Regions from separate parts of the Paenibacillus sp. FSL R7-0128 genome, predicted to be linked through region 1. Evidence: a T-box and tRNA genes for the amino acid it is inferred to sense, from the RefSeq annotation. Region 1 holds a T-box; the other regions hold tRNA genes.
The links. The T-box of region 1 lies ahead of NST26_RS28655 (glutamine--tRNA ligase/YqeY domain fusion protein). A T-box ahead of a tRNA ligase gene usually reads a tRNA of that ligase, here a tRNA-Gln.

Region 1 (2,234 bases):
CAGGTCCTGTCTCAGGCAATGCTCCAGCAGCGAGAAATCCACCATCGCCGTATTGCGGACCATGCCGATCTCCCGCACGAAGGCCTCGATGCTCTCCGGCGTGAATCCCCGTCTGCGCAGCCCGCTGAGCGTAGGCAGGCGCGGATCATCCCAGCCGTCCACGAAGCCTCCGGCTACCAGTGCCCGGAGATGCCGCTTGCTTGTAACCACTCCGGTCAGGTTCACCCGGCCGAATTCCCTCTGTCTCGGCGGTTCCGGGGTGCCCAGCTCGTTCAGCACCCATTCGTACAGCGGCCGGTGATCCTTGAACTCGATCGAGCAGAGCGAATGCGTCACCCCTTCCAGCGCATCCTGAATCGGATGGGCGAAATCATACATCGGGTAGATGCACCAGGCAACGCCCGTGCGGTAATGCGCGGCATGAATAATCCGGTACAACACCGGATCTCGCAGATTCATGTTCGGCGAGGCCATGTCGATCTTGGCCCGCAGCACTTTAGCGCCATTCGGATAGCTCCCCGCACGCATCTCCCGGAACAGCCGCAGATTCTCCTCCGGCGTTCGGCTGCGGTAAGGACTGTCCTTCCCCGGCTCGGTTAAGGTCCCCCGGTAAGCCGTTACCTCTGCTGCCGTCATATCACAAACATAGGCTTTCCCCTTCAGAATGAGCGTCTCTGCCCTGCGGTAGAACTCCTCCGAATAATCGGAGCCGTAGTAGATGTGTTCCCCGGGACTGCAGCCCAGCCATTCAAGGTCACGGATGATCGCTTCCACATACTCCTTATCCTCTTTGAGCGGGTTGGTATCATCGAAGCGCAGATGGAAGCGTCCGCCATATTTACGGGCGATCCCCATATTCGTGTGGATGGCAAAAGCACTCCCGATATGCAGATAGCCATTGGGCTCCGGCGGAAACCGGGTGCAGATCTCCCGGCTGAAGACTCCCGCCTCCACATCTTCACTAATCAGCCTATCCATATAATTCTCCGGCAGAGCCGGTCCATTATTCTCTGTCATTCCAATCTCCTCCTGTTCATGGGTGGTACGCCGCCTTATCTGGATACAACAAAAAAGAACCTCACCTCCAAGACCGTAAGTCTTGGGGACGAAATTCTCGCGGTACCACCCCAGGTTCATTAATATGTCACCATATTAATCTCATCAAGTACGGCGCTGCCGTCCGGCAGGCTTATACTCTAGCTCTGTAACAGGAGCTCCTGTCGTACCATCCCCGGCTGCTGCCTGGTTCCGGTAAGCCGCTCAGAGGCTTGTTTCCATCCAGTCTTCCCTGCTCCTTCACACCAGCCGGAGCTCTCTGTGAGGGAAGAACCTGAATGTACTCTTCTCGTCATCGCGTTTGCGTTATTGGATACAGAATAACAAAACTCACAACGGGTGTAAAGGGCTGCACCGGACTGCCGGGAGCAGCAGCCTAAGCCTCTGCCGGGTCCTGGCTTAGCGCCGCGAGCAGCTCCAGCGCTTCCTCATGCTCCGGCTCAATCAGCAGCGATCTGCGCGTATAATCCAGCGCCGCCTCATCATCCTCCTGCTCGTAGCTGCAGATCGCCAGGCAGTACAGCACGGTAATTACCGGCTCCTCCTCACTGGACTGGAGCGAATGCTCCAGGAAGCGGCGGGATTCCCCGTACTGCTCCATCTCGAACAGCAGCAGGCCGCAGTCCAGCGCCAGATCATACTTTTGCGGCATCGGGTAGAAGCCCCGCCACATCCGGTCGATCCCCCGCTGAAGGTCCAGCAGCTCCTCGTCGCTGGCATCCGGCAGCAGCGCAGAGATCCGCTCGGCACTCTGAATGAACAGCTCCGCGTCATAGCCCCCCAGCCGCCAGAAGGCCAGGATCTGCTGCATGCCGATGGTGTCGTAATTCTTATCGATCCACACCTTCAGGCTGAAGAAATCATCCGGCCCGAACCGCTCGACAAACCGCCGGTAGGCCAGCCGGGTATGCGGATGCAGCATCGGCTCCTCCAGCATCAGGATGCAGCCCACATTGAGATTTTTATAATGATGCTGCGTGAACTGGGATTGTGCGCCCTTCCGCTCAAAATAATGCACCAGCGCATGATAATTCGCTGTAAGCGAGATGCTTCCGTGATGAATCAGCTTCGGCGGCTCGGCAAACTCCCAGTTCTCCAGACGGTGGTCTCCCTTATCGGCAGTGAGCAGCAGGAAGCTTCCCCGGGAGAGTGCACCCAGACGCTCCATACAGGACAGG
Region 2 (2,234 bases), 200 kb from region 1:
TCGTTTCGGATTCAGTTTTCAGGCGATCAAGCCTGATATGTATATTCCCTGATAGCTCAGTTGGTAGAGCACTCGACTGTTAATCGAGTTGTCACAGGTTCGAGTCCTGTTCGGGGAGCCATATGGAGAGGTGTCCGAGTTTGGCCGAAGGAGCACGATTGGAAATCGTGTAGGCGCCACAAGCGTCTCGAGGGTTCGAATCCCTCTCTCTCCGTAGCGTTACTTTTCATTGAATACTTTTTACACAGCATGGCTCGTTGGTCAAGGGGTTAAGACACCTCCCTTTCACGGAGGTAACATGGGTTCGAATCCCATACGAGTCACCATTTTTTTGGAACTGATACATGGAGGCTTAGCTCAGCTGGGAGAGCATCTGCCTTACAAGCAGAGGGTCGGGGGTTCGAACCCCTCAGCCTCCACCATCTATCTTAACCGAATAGATTTTGTTCAATGACGCGGGGTGGAGCAGCCCGGTAGCTCGTCGGGCTCATAACCCGAAGGCCGCAGGTTCAAATCCTGCCCCCGCAACCAATTTGGAACCGTGGTGTAGTTGGCCTAACATGCCTGCCTGTCACGCAGGAGATCGCGGGTTCGAATCCCGTCGGTTCCGCCATCTTTACAAAATTACTTTTATGGCTCGGTAGCTCAGTCGGTAGAGCAAAGGACTGAAAATCCTTGTGTCGGGGGTTCGATTCCCTCCCGCGCCACCATACACAACTTAATATGCCGGTGTAGCTCAATTGGTAGAGCAACTGACTTGTAATCAGTAGGTTGGGGGTTCAAGTCCTCTCGCCGGCACCATACCGTGGAGGCTTAGCGAAGTGGCCAAACGCATCAGACTGTAAATCTGCTCACGTACGTGTTCGGTGGTTCGAATCCATCAGCCTCCACCATTTTTTAGGGGCATAGTTTAAAGGTAGAACAACGGTCTCCAAAACCGTTGGTGTGGGTTCAATTCCTGCTGCCCCTGCCAAGTAATTTCATATAAAAGAATCATATGGCGACCGTGGCGAAGGGGTTAACGCACCGGATTGTGGTTCCGGCATTCGTGGGTTCGAGACCCATCGGTCGCCCCATTTCTTTTATAAGAATTACATAGCAATACAACTTAAAAGCTTCACATGGCGACCGTGGCGAAGGGGTTAACGCACCGGATTGTGGTTCCGGCATTCGTGGGTTCGAGACCCATCGGTCGCCCCATTTTCTTTTAAAAAATATATTGGGGATTAGCCAAGCGGTAAGGCAACGGACTTTGACTCCGTCATTCATAGGTTCGATTCCTATATCCCCAGCCATTATATGCGGACGTGGCTCAGCGGTAGAGCATCGCCTTGCCAAGGCGAGGGTCGCGGGTTCGATTCCCGTCGTCCGCTCCATTTCATGTGGTGCCATAGCCAAGTGGTAAGGCAAAGCTCTGCAAAAGCTTTATCCCCAGTTCAAATCTGGGTGGCACCTCCATTATTTTTTTCTGGAATTTATATATGTGTACGCCGGCGTGGCGGAATGGCAGACGCGCTCGACTCAAAATCGAGTGGGAAACCGTGGAGGTTCGAGTCCTCTCGCCGGTATTATTTTTAGTAAGAACAGCCCATTAGATTTTTCATCTAATGGGCTGTTCTTATTTTTCTGGATCATTTCCCTACCGCAAAAGTTCCTCCAGTCGCCAGCTCCGCCGGCCGGTCAAGGATAACCAGCGCCACCGGAGTTCCTTGGCTTCGATCCTAGCAAGACAACACTGCGTGATTTTAGTTTATCCCGAATTACTACACGGTAATGTCTCCGCACCAGCGAATGATTCCTTCTTTTATGGTTTGAATTGGATTTGGATCGGATAGAGAAATCGCCCAGGCAATATGTCCATCCGGCCGAATAAGCGCCGTGTGGACGTCGTTCCAATCCGCCTCAGCCTCAGCTAAAGAGGCATGTACAACTTGAAGGTTGCTATACGTTTCCCATTGACCGCTATTCTGTTCATTAGAATGGAAATGCAACAGAAGAAAAGTACCTTTGTGCAGGAGTGGATAGGAGTTAATTAATTGCCCGTCTTTCAGCTTTAAGCTTAGATCTTTGAAACGTTTCCCGTTTAAAGGATGGGAACGCGCTTCGGCGTCGGGTGCATAATGTACGTCCAGGGCGGAAATTTGTGCAGCGATTTGATAATTAGCCTCCGGTATTTGAATCAGATTAGCCAGCATGCTTCGCAGTTCCGTGATGAGAGGCGTCACGTCCAGAAG
Region 3 (2,234 bases), 5.9 Mb from region 1:
CCCAAAAAGTGAAGATGAAGCTGACGAAGCGGATTCCGAGTACTTTCCGGGGGCCCCGTAAGAAGGGCAAACGCAGATTCGTTTCGGATTCAGTTTTCAGGAATCAAATTCCTGAAGCATTTACGCTGTAAATGCCCGTTTGGTGGCGATAGCGGAGGGGTTCCACACGTACCCATCCCGAACACGACCGTTAAGCCCTCCAGCGCCGATGGTACTTGGACCGAAGGGTCCTGGGAGAGTAGGACGCCGCCAAGCGGACCATCCACACACATTGTGGTATTTTTTTTGCCCTGATTGGTTACATATTCCCTGATAGCTCAGTTGGTAGAGCACTCGACTGTTAATCGAGTTGTCACAGGTTCGAGTCCTGTTCGGGGAGCCATATGGAGAGGTGTCCGAGTTTGGCCGAAGGAGCACGATTGGAAATCGTGTAGGCGCCACAAGCGTCTCGAGGGTTCGAATCCCTCTCTCTCCGTAGCGTTACTTTTCATTGAATACTTTTTACACAGCATGGCTCGTTGGTCAAGGGGTTAAGACACCTCCCTTTCACGGAGGTAACATGGGTTCGAATCCCATACGAGTCACCATTTTTTTGGAACTGATACATGGAGGCTTAGCTCAGCTGGGAGAGCATCTGCCTTACAAGCAGAGGGTCGGGGGTTCGAACCCCTCAGCCTCCACCATCTATCTTAACCGAATAGATTTTGTTCAATGACGCGGGGTGGAGCAGCCCGGTAGCTCGTCGGGCTCATAACCCGAAGGCCGCAGGTTCAAATCCTGCCCCCGCAACCAATTTGGAACCGTGGTGTAGTTGGCCTAACATGCCTGCCTGTCACGCAGGAGATCGCGGGTTCGAATCCCGTCGGTTCCGCCATTTTAATTGGTATTAAGACATGAGGGATTGAGCATCCTATATCTCGAAGTATAGAGTATCCATCCGATTCCGTAGTATTTTGCTAATTATAATATTGGGGATTAGCCAAGCGGTAAGGCAACGGACTTTGACTCCGTCATTCATAGGTTCGATTCCTATATCCCCAGCCATCTTTTTTGGATTGTTTCTCTTATGAGAGCCATTAGCTCAGTTGGTAGAGCACCTGACTTTTAATCAGGGTGTCGAAGGTTCGAGTCCTTCATGGCTCACCATTTTCTTGTAACGTGTGCGCGTGTGGCGGAATGGCAGACGCACCAGACTTAGGATCTGGCGTTTCACGACGTGGGGGTTCAAGTCCCTTCACGCGCACCATGTTTTTGCGGACGTGGCTCAGCGGTAGAGCATCGCCTTGCCAAGGCGAGGGTCGCGGGTTCGATTCCCGTCGTCCGCTCCATATAGATTTTGCGCCCTTAGCTCAGCTGGATAGAGCGTTTGACTACGAATCAAAAGGCCGGGAGTTCGAATCTCTCAGGGCGCGCCATATATTGCTTCATTGAATTATCTAAGTGTCCGTCAGATTCGAACGAGTTCGTTGGAGCATAAGCTTCGATAGCACAACTTCGCAATCGGATGCGTAGCATCCGTATCTCTCAGGGTGCGCCATTTTTATTAACGGGATGTAGCTCAGCTTGGTAGAGCACCTGGTTTGGGACCAGGGGGTCGCATGTTCAAATCGTGTCATCCCGATATTTCATTTCACCTATGCGGGTGTAGTTCAATGGTAGAACTTCAGCCTTCCAAGCTGATAGCGTGGGTTCGATTCCCATCACCCGCTTATATCTGTATCACGTGAGTCCGTCATCCCTATGGGGAAGGCGGACTTTTTTTGCTATTTGGAAATGTATGCGAAAAACAGAACACATTGGGCTGATATAAGTGCGCGTGTCCCATTGTATGCGAAAGTCCGAATACAATCGCTCCTTTGCGATGAAAGGATGGGGCCCCATGCTCCACAGCTCGTAACATTGTTTAGAATTCCTGCAAGAAATGCAGCAATACTGCCCAATAGAAGCGACCGATGCTGAAATCCTGCAAGAAATGCAACAAAGCCAGCGCTAAGTTGCTCTAATCACCGGAATTCCTGCAATTGATGCAACAATATAGCGTAGCCCGTAACATTTTTAGAGAAATCCTGCAAGATATGCAACAATGCGGCTCAATTCAAGCGGTCGGTGAGAGAAAATGCTTAGAATTGGTAAGAGATAGGAGGTGGAAGCATCGCCATTATCGCCATTAAAGTAAGAAACAAATCAGAACGTGTGCGGAAAACCGAATACATTTGCTGCGGAGGAACTAAACG

Region 2: it encodes a tRNA-Gln, which carries the amino acid that the T-box ahead of NST26_RS28655 (glutamine--tRNA ligase/YqeY domain fusion protein) is inferred to sense. The anticodon was not compared.
Region 3: it encodes a tRNA-Gln, which carries the amino acid that the T-box ahead of NST26_RS28655 (glutamine--tRNA ligase/YqeY domain fusion protein) is inferred to sense. The anticodon was not compared.

What each region holds. Positions count from the first base shown of each region.
Region 1 is NZ_JBBOCD010000001.1:6,772,104-6,774,337, forward strand. It holds gene NST26_RS28655 (glutamine--tRNA ligase/YqeY domain fusion protein) at 1-1,017, opposite strand, end outside; T-box leader at 1,099-1,361, opposite strand; gene NST26_RS28660 (tetratricopeptide repeat protein) at 1,433-2,234, opposite strand, start outside.
Region 2 is NZ_JBBOCD010000001.1:6,568,107-6,570,340, reverse strand. It holds tRNA gene NST26_RS27885 (tRNA-Asn) at 46-121, shown strand; tRNA gene NST26_RS27880 (tRNA-Ser) at 125-214, shown strand; tRNA gene NST26_RS27875 (tRNA-Glu) at 252-326, shown strand; tRNA gene NST26_RS27870 (tRNA-Val) at 347-422, shown strand; tRNA gene NST26_RS27865 (tRNA-Met) at 455-531, shown strand; tRNA gene NST26_RS27860 (tRNA-Asp) at 536-613, shown strand; tRNA gene NST26_RS27855 (tRNA-Phe) at 635-710, shown strand; tRNA gene NST26_RS27850 (tRNA-Thr) at 726-801, shown strand; tRNA gene NST26_RS27845 (tRNA-Tyr) at 808-893, shown strand; tRNA gene NST26_RS27840 (tRNA-Trp) at 900-973, shown strand; tRNA gene NST26_RS27835 (tRNA-His) at 1,001-1,076, shown strand; tRNA gene NST26_RS27830 (tRNA-His) at 1,125-1,200, shown strand; tRNA gene NST26_RS27825 (tRNA-Gln) at 1,221-1,295, shown strand; tRNA gene NST26_RS27820 (tRNA-Gly) at 1,302-1,376, shown strand; tRNA gene NST26_RS27815 (tRNA-Cys) at 1,385-1,458, shown strand; tRNA gene NST26_RS27810 (tRNA-Leu) at 1,490-1,568, shown strand; gene NST26_RS27805 (monooxygenase) at 1,764-2,234, opposite strand, start outside.
Region 3 is NZ_JBBOCD010000001.1:874,128-876,361, forward strand. It holds rRNA gene rrf (5S ribosomal RNA) at 139-255, shown strand; tRNA gene NST26_RS03585 (tRNA-Asn) at 307-382, shown strand; tRNA gene NST26_RS03590 (tRNA-Ser) at 386-475, shown strand; tRNA gene NST26_RS03595 (tRNA-Glu) at 513-587, shown strand; tRNA gene NST26_RS03600 (tRNA-Val) at 608-683, shown strand; tRNA gene NST26_RS03605 (tRNA-Met) at 716-792, shown strand; tRNA gene NST26_RS03610 (tRNA-Asp) at 797-874, shown strand; tRNA gene NST26_RS03615 (tRNA-Gln) at 970-1,044, shown strand; tRNA gene NST26_RS03620 (tRNA-Lys) at 1,071-1,146, shown strand; tRNA gene NST26_RS03625 (tRNA-Leu) at 1,163-1,246, shown strand; tRNA gene NST26_RS03630 (tRNA-Gly) at 1,254-1,328, shown strand; tRNA gene NST26_RS03635 (tRNA-Arg) at 1,339-1,415, shown strand; tRNA gene NST26_RS03640 (tRNA-Pro) at 1,548-1,621, shown strand; tRNA gene NST26_RS03645 (tRNA-Gly) at 1,639-1,709, shown strand.